One region of the Rhizobium sp. N324 genome, then DNA from elsewhere that is predicted to be linked to it. Evidence: predicted binding sites of a transcription regulator. Region 1 holds the regulator's gene; the other holds the start of a gene.
What was found. Region 1 encodes HrcA, which represses chaperone genes, less so after heat shock. Its sites were predicted from a motif close to GTTAGCACTCNCNNNNNGNGAGTGCTAAC; they were not measured.

Region 1 (5,776 bases):
TCTTGCCGGCATTGTGGCTGGCGACGACGATGGTCTTCGTTTCGAGCTTGCGCATTCAGATATCCTGTTCGATGCCCCAGATTTTAGCCTCCGCGCATTCCAGGCTGTTGCCGGCGGGATCGCGGAAATAGATCGAGCGGCCGCCATTCGGCCAATGCACCTCGGATTCGATCGCCACACGGGCCGCTTTCAGTCGTTCGGCCATCGCATCGATGTTGCGACCGGAGACCCTGAAGCAGGCATGGCCCGCTCCGGTCGTGCCATGCGGCGGCACCTGCAGCGCGTCGGGCGCCGGTGGTTTGACCGTTTCCTCGGGATTGAAGATCAGCAGAACGCCGGGGCCGCAGCGGAAGAAGACATGCCGGTTGGCGGCGCGGGTGATCTTTTCGAGTCCGAGAACGTTCTCGTAGAACGCCTCGGCCTCATCGAGATCGCGCGCATAGAGCGCCGTTTCCAACATGCCTTCCAGCATGGGGTTCATCCCGCAATTGCCTGTTTCTGCAGGGCGACGAGTTCGCCGATGCCGTTCTTGGCAAGACCCATCAGCGAGGTGAATTCCTCTTCGCTAAACGGCGTGCCTTCGGCCGTGCCCTGGATCTCGACGATCCCGCCGGTGCCGGTCATGACGAAGTTGGCGTCGGTCTCGGCCGAGGAATCCTCGAGGTAATCGAGATCGATCACCGGCTGGCTGGCGAAGACGCCACAGGAAATGGCGGCGACATGATCCTTCAGGACCCGGTCGACCTTGATCATGTTGCGGCTTTCCATCCATTTCAGGCAGTCGTAAAGCGCAATCCAGCCGCCGGTGATCGAGGCTGTCCGCGTGCCGCCATCGGCCTGGATGACGTCGCAATCAAGGGTGATCTGGCGTTCGCCGAGCGCCTGCAGATCGACGACGGCGCGCAGCGACCGGCCGATCAGCCGCTGGATCTCCTGCGTGCGGCCGCCCTGCTTGCCGGCCGCCGCCTCACGCTTCATGCGCTCGCCGGTCGCCCGCGGCAGCATGCCGTATTCGGCCGTGACCCAGCCCTTGCCGGTATTGCGCAGCCATGGCGGCGTCTTTTCTTCGAGGCTGGCCGTGCAGAGCACATGCGTATCGCCGAATTTCACCAGGCAGGAGCCTTCCGCATGCTTGGAAAAATTGCGCTCGAATGAGACCTTGCGCATCTGGTCGATTTTTCTGCCTGAAGGCCGCATTCTTATCTCCTGGGGTTTGTTGACCGCTTCTACGATTGGCGGCGCCCATTTGCAAATTCCCTTTTGCCACGGCTGCGAGTTTGACTTACTTTTCGGGAAGTATCATCAGCGCGGGTTCGTAAGCTTCATGGGCATCAGGTCGACATCGGTTTCGGATGCCGTTGCTGCGCTGGACGAGCGCTCCAGGGAGATTTTTCGCCGCATCGTCGAAGGCTATCTGGAGAGTGGCGAGCCGCTCGGTTCGCGCAACCTGTCCCGCCTGCTGCCGATGTCGCTGTCGCCGGCCTCGGTGCGCAACGTCATGAGCGATCTCGAAGATCTCGGCCTCATCTATTCGCCGCATATCAGCGCCGGCCGGCTGCCGACCCAGATCGGCCTGCGCTTCTTCGTCGATGCCTTCATGCAGGTCGGCGATCTCTCCGCCGAGGACCGCGCCAGCATCGACCGTCAGGTGCGGGCCGAAAGCGGCGGCAATCCGGTGGAATCGATGATGAACGAGGCGAGCCGCATGCTGTCGGGCATTTCGCGCGGCGCCGGCCTGGTCATCACCTCGAAAAGCGATCCGGTGCTCAAACATGTCGAGTTCATCCGGCTGGAGCCGACAAAGGCGCTGGCCGTGCTCGTCGGCGATCACGATCAGGTGGAAAACCGCATCATTGAGCTGCCGGCGGGCGTCACCTCCTCGCAGCTGGCCGAGGCGGCGAATTTTCTCAACGCCCACATGTCCGGCCAGACCCTGCCGGAGCTGCGCAAACAATTGAGCCAGCTGAAGGATAACGTCCGTCACGAGCTCGACGCCCTGTCGCGTGATCTCGTCGAGCGCGGCATCGCCGTCTGGGCCGGCAGCCCTGATGAGGGCAAGCCGGCGCAGCTGATCATCCGCGGCCGCGCCAACCTGCTTGAAGGCCTTGCCGGCGCCGAGGATCTCGACCGGCTGCGGCTGCTGTTCGACGATCTCGAAAAGAAGGACAGCCTGATCGAGATCCTCAATCTGGCCGAAACCGGCTCGGGCGTGCGCATTTTCATCGGCTCGGAAAACAAGCTCTTCTCGCTGTCCGGCTCGTCGCTGATCGTCGCGCCCTATCGTGACGATGACGATCGGATCGTCGGCGCCGTCGGCGTCATCGGCCCGACGCGGCTCAATTATTCCCGCATCGTGCCGATGGTTGATTACACGGCCCAGCTCGTCTCCCGGCTTTCGCGCAATCCGCTTTGACGCCACTTTGAGGAAGACCGCGGAATTTTCGCTTCTTTGTCACGCAGACTTGATTTTTTCCGGTCAAACCTCGATATCGGGCGCATCTGAAGACACCCACCGGAGACCGTCATGACCGATGACACGACGAAAAACGGACCTGACGCAACTGCGGCCGATGCCGCAGCCGACGCTGCCGCCTACGTCGAGAACGATATCGCGCAGGAAGAGGCCCCCCAGCCTGATGCACTCGAGCTTCTGAAAGCCGAAAACGGCGAGCTGCGCGATCGCTATCTGCGCCTTGCCGCCGAAATGGACAATCTGCGCCGCCGCACCGAGCGTGAGGTCAAGGACGCCAAGTCCTATTCCGTCGCCGGTTTCGCGCGTGACATGCTGGCCGTCTCGGACAATCTGCGCCGGGCGCTGGATGCCATCCCGCCGGAGGTCAAGGACGCGGCCGATGCCGGCCTGACCACCCTGATCGAGGGCGTGGAGATGACTGAGCGTGCCATGCTCTCGGCGCTCGAGCGCCACGGCGTTCGCAAGCTGGAGCCGGTCGGCCAGAAGTTCGACCCGAATTTCCATCAGGCGATGTTCGAGGTGCCGAACCCCGAGGTGCCGAACAACACCGTCGTCCAGGTCGTGCAGGCAGGCTTTTCCATCGGCGAGCGCGTGTTGCGCCCGGCCATGGTCGGCGTCGCCAAGGGCGGCCCGAAGGCGGCCGAAGCCGAAAGCAATTCCGTCTTCGACGAGAAGGACGCCTGAAGTTGTTTTCCTTCTCTTGTGTGAGAGAAGGAAAACCAAAAGATCAGATGCGGGCGACGCGTTCGATCAGAAGATCGAAGAAACCGTCCGCATCGACATGACGCATCACCTTCGCATTGCGCTTTCGATCCGTCACATGCCACCAGTCGACCACCGTCATGCCGATGGTGAGTTCGGATTGGACCTCGATCGCGACATTGCAGTCCCGGCCCTGGAAAAGCTCCGGCTTCAAGAGGTAAGCGATCACGGTCGGGTCATGCAGCGGCCCGCCGTCGGAGCCGTATTTCTCGATATCGAAGCGCTCGAAGAATTCCAGCATCTCGACCATCGCCTTTGCCGGCGCCGTGCCGATCTCGGCCATGCGCTTCACCCGGTCCTTGCGGGTCAGCAATTGGTGCGTCACGTCGAGCGGCATCATCACGATCGGCACGCCTGAGCGGAAGACGATATCGGCGGCCTCGGGGTCGACATAGATATTGAATTCGGCCGCCGGCGTGATGTTGCCGCCCTCGAAGAAGCCGCCGCCCATCATCACCAGTTCGCGGATGCGCGGGGCGATGTCGGGCGCCTTCTGCAAGGCCAAGCCGATATTGGTGAGAGGCCCGAGCGTGCAGAGCGTCACGGTGCCTTCGCCCTCACGCCGCAGCGCCTCGATGATGAAGTCGACGGCATGGCCGGGCTGCAGCGCCATCGTCGGCTCGCTGAGTTCAGGACCGTCGAGGCCGGTCTTGCCGTGCACATGTTCGGCGGTCACCAGCTTGCGGGCGATCGGCGCGTCGGCGCCGGCAAAAACCTTGGTCTCCGTCCGGCCGCAGAGTTCGCAGACGATGCGCGCATTGCGGCTGGTCAGCGCCAACGGCACATTGCCGGCGACGGTGGTGATCCCCAGCACATCGAGCTCGTCGGGGCTGCCGAAGGCCAGCATGATGGCGGCCGCGTCGTCCTGACCGGGATCCGTGTCGATGATGATCTTTCTTGCGCCTGCCATCCAATGCACCGTTTTCTTCATTTCTCGTCGCAAATCGGCACATTGCGCGCCGGCACGTGTTGATGCGAGGCAGCAGGCGCTTTGTCAAGCAGCCCCGGCCGTCACCTTGAAATTGCGGGTGGCGCCGAGACGTCGCCTGCGTCTTGCAGCGCCGGGGTGCTGTCCCCATATTAGCGGCATCCGGATGCTGCCCTTAAGGTCCGGGATGGTCGCTTGCATCAAGGACTTGAAAAGAGATGAGCCGCATTACCCCTTTTGCCAGCCCGTTGCTTCTGGGCTTCGATGCCATGGAAAAGACGCTGGAGCGCATTTCCAAGGCAAGCGACGGATATCCGCCCTACAATATCGAACGCATCGGCGCCGACAGCGGCGCGCCGGAACGTCTGCGCATCACGCTCGCTGTCGCCGGCTTCGCCGAGGAGGAACTGGATGTTTCCATCGAGGAGAACCAGCTTCTGATTCGCGGCCGTCAGGTCGAGCAGGGGGAACGGGACTATCTCTATCGCGGCATCGCCGCCCGTCAGTTCCAGCGCACCTTTGTTCTTGCCGACGGCATGCAGGTGCTCGGCGCCGGTCTGAAGAACGGTCTGCTCTCCGTCGATCTAATTCGCCCGGAGCCGGCGCGCATGGTCAAGAAAATTAACATTTCGGTCTCACAGTAGCACAACGGTTTGTCGAACCGTTGGTCCCTTCTTCCGGAGGAACAGGAATGTTGATGAAAGAAGCCACGTCTCACTTGACCAAATCCGAGCTTGCCCACATCGGCAGCGGCGAGGTCGCCTATATCAGAAAAATGCGCACCGAAGAGGTCGCCAAATGCTTCCCCGAGGCGCCGGATATCGATCCGAACGTCGATCTCTGGGCACTGTTCGGCGCCGACGGAACACCGATTCTTCTGACGGACAACCGCTCCAGCACCTTCTTCAAGGCTGCCGAAGACGAACTTAAGACGGTCAGCCTGCACTGACCGTCAAGATAGTGCCTGGCGCGTTGTGCCGCTCTTGCGGTGCACTATCGCTTATTCGATTTCGCTGCGGAGGCTGCGTGAGGATAGGCTAATCGTCGTTCGTGCTGTGCCGTGTGGCCCCCTCATCCAACCCTTCGGGCCACCTTCTCCCCGCTGGGGAGAAGAGGAGGCAAGGCGCGCAGACACTGCCCAACCGAACTCTCCGCTTAAAGGCGCTCCGTCCAATTGGGGCGATAGCGAAGCGGCAATCTCCCTCTTCTCCCCAGCGGGGAGAAGGTGGCCCGCAGGGTCGGATGAGGGGGCCACACGGCACGCCCGTCACTATTGCCCTTTAGCCGCCGTTGAAACTCAGATCTTCCTGAACGTCAGATAGGCCGAAGACCGGCCCTCGCGTCGGGCCTTGGCCTCGTAGCGTGTGCTCGGCCAGCCCTCATAAGGCGTCAGCCAATCCGAGGCATTGTCGGCCATCCAGTCGAAGCCGCCATGGTCGCGGCATTTGAGCAGCGTCCAGTTGACATAGGTATCGATGTCGGAGGCGAAGCAGAACAGGCCGCCGGGCTTCAGCACGCGATGAAAGCGGTCGAGATTGGTCTTCGAGACGAAGCGCCGTTTCCAGTGCTTCCGCTTCGGCCAGGGGTCGGGATAGAGCAGGTCGATCTGGTCG
Region 2 (5,776 bases), 540 kb from region 1:
AAAAGGGCGACCCGAGGGCCGCCCTTCCTGTTCCGAATGCCGGAATGTGTGAAAGGCCTATGGCCTATCACATCATGTCCATTCCGCCCATGCCGCCCATGCCGCCAGGCATGCCGGCAGGGGCATCCTTCTTTGGCAGTTCGGCGATCATGGCTTCGGTGGTGATCAGCAGCGATGCGACAGAAGCAGCGTTCTGCAGCGCGGTACGAACGACCTTGAGCGGGTCGACGATGCCCATGGAGATCATGTCGCCGAATTCAGACGTCTGGGCGTTGTAGCCGAAGTTGTCTTCATTCTTGTCGAGGACCTTGCCGACAACGATCGAGGCTTCGTCGCCTGCGTTTTCAGCGATCTGGCGAACGAGGGCCTGCAGGGCGCGGCGAACGATGTTGATGCCGGCTTCCTGGTCGTCGTTTGCACCCTTGACGGTGATCTTCGTGGAGGAGCGCAGGAGAGCGATACCGCCGCCGGGGACGATGCCTTCCTGAACGGCAGCGCGCGTCGCGTTGAGTGCGTCGTCGATGCGGTCCTTCTTTTCCTTCACTTCGACTTCCGTCGAGCCGCCGACGCGGATGACGGCAACGCCGCCGGCGAGCTTGGCAAGACGTTCCTGCAGCTTCTCGCGGTCGTAGTCGGAGGTGGTTTCTTCGATCTGGGCCTTGATCTGGGCAACACGGCCTTCGATGTCGGACTTGGCGCCCGAACCGTCGACGATCGTGGTGTTTTCCTTGGAGATCGAAACCTTCTTCGCACGGCCGAGCATGTCGAGCGTGACGGATTCCAGCTTGATGCCGAGGTCTTCGGAGATCACGGTGCCGCCGGTCAGGATGGCGATGTCTTCGAGCATGGCCTTGCGGCGATCGCCGAAGCCCGGAGCCTTGACGGCAGCGATCTTGAGGCCGCCGCGCAGCTTGTTGACGACGAGGGTCGCAAGAGCTTCGCCTTCGACGTCTTCAGCGATGATGAGGAGCGGCTTGCCGGTCTGAACGACGGCTTCGAGAACCGGGAGCATCGACTGCAGGTTCGAGAGCTTCTTCTCGTGAAGGAGAATGAAGACGTCTTCGAGGTCGGCGACCATCTTTTCCGGGTTGGTCACGAAGTAGGGGCTGAGGTAGCCGCGGTCGAACTGCATGCCTTCGACGACTTCGAGTTCGGTTTCGGCGGTCTTGGCTTCTTCAACCGTGATGACGCCTTCGTTGCCGACCTTCTGCATGGCTTCGGCAATGTCGAGACCGACCTGCTTGTCGCCGTTTGCGGAGATCGTGCCGACCTGTGCAACTTCTTCCGAGGTGGAGATCTTCTTGGCCTTGGCCTGGAGATCCTTTACGACGTCGGCCACAGCGAGGTCGATACCGCGCTTCAGGTCCATCGGGTTCATGCCGGCTGCAACGGCCTTGTTGCCTTCGCGAACGATCGCCTGGGCAAGAACGGTTGCAGTCGTGGTGCCGTCGCCGGCGATGTCGTTGGTCTTCGAAGCAACTTCGCGGACCATCTGGGCGCCCATGTTTTCGAACTTGTCTTCGAGTTCGATTTCCTTGGCGACGGAAACGCCGTCCTTGGTGATGCGCGGAGCGCCGAAGGACTTGTCGATGATGACGTTACGGCCCTTCGGGCCGAGCGTTACCTTGACTGCATCGGCGAGAATGTCGACGCCACGCAGCATCTTTTCGCGCGCGGTGCGACCAAACTTGATTTCTTTAGATGCCATGATTGAAACTCCTCAATTCGAGTGTCCGGGTTCTGGGACCCGTCGGCTACGTCGGAAAGGCCAGCGGCTGATCAGCCGATGATGCCCATAATGTCGGCTTCCTTCATGATCAGAAGGTCTTCGCCGTCGATCTTGACTTCGGTGCCGGACCACTTGCCGAACAGGATGCGGTCGCCAGCCTTGACGTCGAGTGCGACGACCTTGCCGGACTCGTCACGAGCGCCGGAACCGACGGCGACGATTTCGCCTTCCTGCGGCTTTTCCTTGGCGGTATCGGGAATGATGATGCCACCCTTGGTCTTGGCTTCGGACTCAACGCGGCGAACAACGACGCGGTCGTGAAGGGGGCGGAAGTTGGTGCTTGCCATTGTCTAATCCCTCGATCGAATGACATTCGCGGACCGGAGCGGCCCACATGGATAGATGTTAGCACTCCCTTGCGGTGAGTGCTAGCGACGAGCATTTAGGGATGGCTCCAAGAGGAGTCAATGAGAGCCATCACGAATTTTTGTGCCGGAATTGTGAAGAGGCCGGAGAATTGCGGAGATTGCCGCCGAAACCCGGCGCGCTGGGCCGGCCGCGAAGAAAATGCCTTGCCATCGCCTTGCGCCTTTGCAATGTCACCGGTGACTGAAGCAAATCGGGAAATCGGAATGGCCAGGCGGATAGAAAACTTCTCGGAGATAACAGGTCATTATGACGTGGTGCTCTGCGATGTCTGGGGCGTCGTTCACAACGGCGTCGATCCGTTTCCGAAGGCCGCCGCTGCCCTTCAGACTGCCCGCGAGAGCGGCGTCGCCGTCGTCCTCATCACCAATTCGCCGCGCCTTTCCTGGCAGGTGGTCGAGCAACTGCGCCAGATCGGCGTTCCCGACGGCGCTTATGACCGGATCGTCACCTCGGGCGACGTCACCCGCCGGCTGATCGCCGAAGGGCCGAAGACGGTGTTTCTGCTCGGCCCCGAGCGCGACAAGGCGCTTCTCGAAGGCATCGGCGTCGAGCGCCGGCCGGCTGAGGAAGCGCAATCGCTCGTCTGCACCGGCTTTTTCGACGATGAGACCGAGAAGCCGGAAGATTACACCGACATGCTTCTGGAATTCAAAGCCCGCCAGGTGCCGATGATCTGTGCCAATCCCGACCTTGTCGTCGAGCGCGGCCACCGCATCATTCCCTGCGCCGGCGCCATGGCCGCCTATTACGAGCAGCTGGGCGGCAGCACCCGCATCGCCGGCAAACCGCACCGGCCGATCTATGAGGCGACGCTGGCCGCGGCCCGCGAGCTTCGCGGCGATTTCCCGGTCGAGCGCGTGCTGGCAATCGGCGACGGCATGCCGACAGATGTGCGCGGCGCCTTGAATTACGGCCTCGACCTTCTCTACATCAGCGGCGGTATCCACGCCAAGGAATACACCTTGAACGGCGAGACCGACGAGGCGATCCTCAACGCCTATCTCGATCGGGAAAAAGCCGCGCCGAAGTGGTGGATGCCCCGCCTTGCATGAAGACACGCCTCGCATAAAGAGAAGCCAGCCGATGACCGTCTTCCACCGCAATGAAACCCGGGAACCCTTGCCCGCCCACCTTAAGGGCGGCGTCATCGCCATCGGCAATTTCGACGGCGTGCACCGGGGCCACCAGTCTGTGCTCAGCCGCGCGCTGGAAATCTCCAGGGCGCGCGGCATTCCCGCTCTGGTGCTGACCTTCGAGCCGCATCCGCGCACGGTCTTCCGGCCTGAGGCGCCGGTCTTCCGTCTGACGCCGGCGCCGCTGAAGGCCCGCATCCTGGAAACGCTCGGTTTCAGCGCCGTCATCGAATATCCGTTCGACTACGAGTTCTCGCAGCGCTCGGCTGATGATTTCATCCATTCGATCCTCAAGGATTGGCTCGGCGCCTCCGAGGTCGTCACCGGCTTCGACTTCCATTTCGGCCGCGGCCGCGAGGGTGGTCCGGCCTTCCTGATGAATGCCGGCCAGACCTATGGCTTCGGCGTCACCCTGATCGATGCCTTCCGCGACGAAAACGCCGATGTCGTCTCTTCGAGCCATATCCGCGCGCTGCTGAAAGAAGGTAGCGTCAGCGAAGTCGCCGGCATGCTCGGCTACCACTACACGGTCGAGGCCGAGGTGATCGACGGCGAAAAGCTCGGCCGGCAGCTCGGTTTTCCCACCGCCAACATGCGCCTGCCGCCGGAGGTGGAACTTGCCGCCGGCATCTACGCCGTCCGCTTCCGCCGCCAGGACGGCACGCTGCACGACGCCGTCGCGAGCTACGGCCGCCGTCCGACGGTGACGGAAAACGGCGCGCCGCTGCTCGAAACCTATCTTTTCGACTTCAGCGGCGATCTCTACGGCCAGCGCTGCGCCGTCTCCTTCTTCGGCTATATCAGACCCGAGCTGAAATTCGACGGCCTCGATCCGCTGGTTGCCCAGATCAAGCGCGACGAGGAGGAGGCAAGGGCGCTGCTATCGGGTGTGACGCCGCTGGGCGAACTCGACCGGAAGCTTTGTTTTTCCTGAAGTTGAGAGTCTGGCTGCAGTCGGGAGGGCAGTGATTCCGGCCATCGGCGCCGATTGCGAGCCCACGAATTCTGCTCTTCCTTTTCCGGGCAAAAACGCCTATGAACCGGCCCTATGACGAAATTTCGGCTGGCGATGACGATGCGAATTATCGGCCCGGCCTTCCGCGCGCGCTAAGCGGCCGGGAGGTCCGGGTTTTTGGCGCTTGGATATGAGCGCTTCCGTCACCAGCTTTTTCACGCCGTTGCGCCCCTTCCTGGGCCGCCAGAAACGATTGTCCCGATATGACCGACACAGCCGAAAAGATCGACTATTCGAAGACCCTCTATTTGCCCGAAACCGATTTCCCGATGCGCGCCGGCCTGCCGCAGAAGGAGCCGGAGCTGGTCAAGCGCTGGCAGGAGATGGGTCTCTACAAGAAACTGCGCGCCTCTGCCGCCGGCCGCGAAAAATTCGTGCTGCACGACGGCCCGCCCTATGCCAACGGCAACATCCATATCGGCCACGCGCTGAACAAGATCCTCAAGGACGTCATCAACCGCTCGTTCCAGATGCGCGGTTACGACGCCAATTACGTGCCCGGCTGGGATTGCCACGGCCTGCCGATCGAATGGAAGATCGAAGAGAAGTATCGCGAGAAGGGCAGGAACAAGGACGAGGTCCCGGTCAACGAATTCCGCCGGGAGTGCCGTGAATTCGCCACCGGCTGGATCAAGACCCAGGCGGAAGAGTTCAAGCGTCTCGGCATCGAGGGCGACTTCGACAATCCCTATACGACGATGAACTTCCACGCGGAATCGCGCATCGCCGGCGAACTTTTGAAGATCGCCGCAAGCGGCCAGCTTTATCGCGGCTCCAAGCCGATCATGTGGTCGGTCGTCGAGCGCACGGCGCTGGCCGAGGCCGAGGTCGAGTATCAGGACTACGAGAGCGACACGATCTGGGTGAAATTCCCCGTCGTCGAGGGCCCGGCTGCGCTGCAAGATGCCTTCGTGGTCATCTGGACGACGACGCCCTGGACGATCCCCGGCAACCGCGCGGTCTCTTTTTCCGCGCGTGTCTCCTACGGTCTCTACGAGGTAACGGCTGCCGAGAACGATTTTGGTCCGCGTCCCGGCGAAAAGCTGATCTTTGCCGATAAGCTGGCCGAGGAGTCCTTCGCCAAGTCCAAGCTGCAGTACAAGCGTCTGGCCGATGTCTCCGCGGCCGACTTCGCAGCGATGGCCTGTGCGCATCCCTTCAAGGGTTTGGACGGCGGCTATGAATTCCCAGTGCCGTTGCTCGATGGCGATCACGTCACCGATGATGCCGGCACCGGTTTCGTGCACACCGCACCCAGCCACGGCCGCGAAGACTTCGATGCCTGGATGTCGGCCGTCCGCACGCTCGAGGCCCGTGGCATCGAAACGAAAATCCCGTTCCCGGTCGACGACGGCGGCTTCTACACATCGGACGCCCCCGGCTTCGAGGGCGCCCGCGTCATCGACGACAACGGCAAGAAGGGCGATGCCAACGACCGCGTCATCAAGGCGCTGATCGAGCGCAACGCGC

Region 2: groES (co-chaperone GroES) is a predicted target of HrcA. The motif match lies at 2,134-2,162, and genes of this name have one in related genera.

Annotation. Positions count from the first base shown of each region.
Region 1 is NZ_CP013630.1:409,368-415,143, forward strand. It holds gene rdgB (RdgB/HAM1 family non-canonical purine NTP pyrophosphatase) at 1-55, opposite strand, end outside; gene AMK05_RS01990 (VOC family protein) at 56-481, opposite strand; gene rph (ribonuclease PH) at 478-1,197, opposite strand; gene hrcA (heat-inducible transcriptional repressor HrcA) at 1,325-2,413, shown strand; gene grpE (nucleotide exchange factor GrpE) at 2,525-3,157, shown strand; gene AMK05_RS02010 (nucleoside hydrolase) at 3,201-4,145, opposite strand; gene AMK05_RS02015 (Hsp20 family protein) at 4,382-4,807, shown strand; gene AMK05_RS02020 (DUF1150 family protein) at 4,855-5,112, shown strand; gene trmB (tRNA (guanine(46)-N(7))-methyltransferase TrmB) at 5,461-5,776, opposite strand, start outside.
Region 2 is NZ_CP013630.1:951,727-957,502, forward strand. It holds gene groL (chaperonin GroEL) at 68-1,708, opposite strand; gene groES (co-chaperone GroES) at 1,780-2,076, opposite strand; gene AMK05_RS04555 (TIGR01459 family HAD-type hydrolase) at 2,362-3,210, shown strand; gene AMK05_RS04560 (bifunctional riboflavin kinase/FAD synthetase) at 3,242-4,225, shown strand; gene ileS (isoleucine--tRNA ligase) at 4,510-5,776, shown strand, end outside.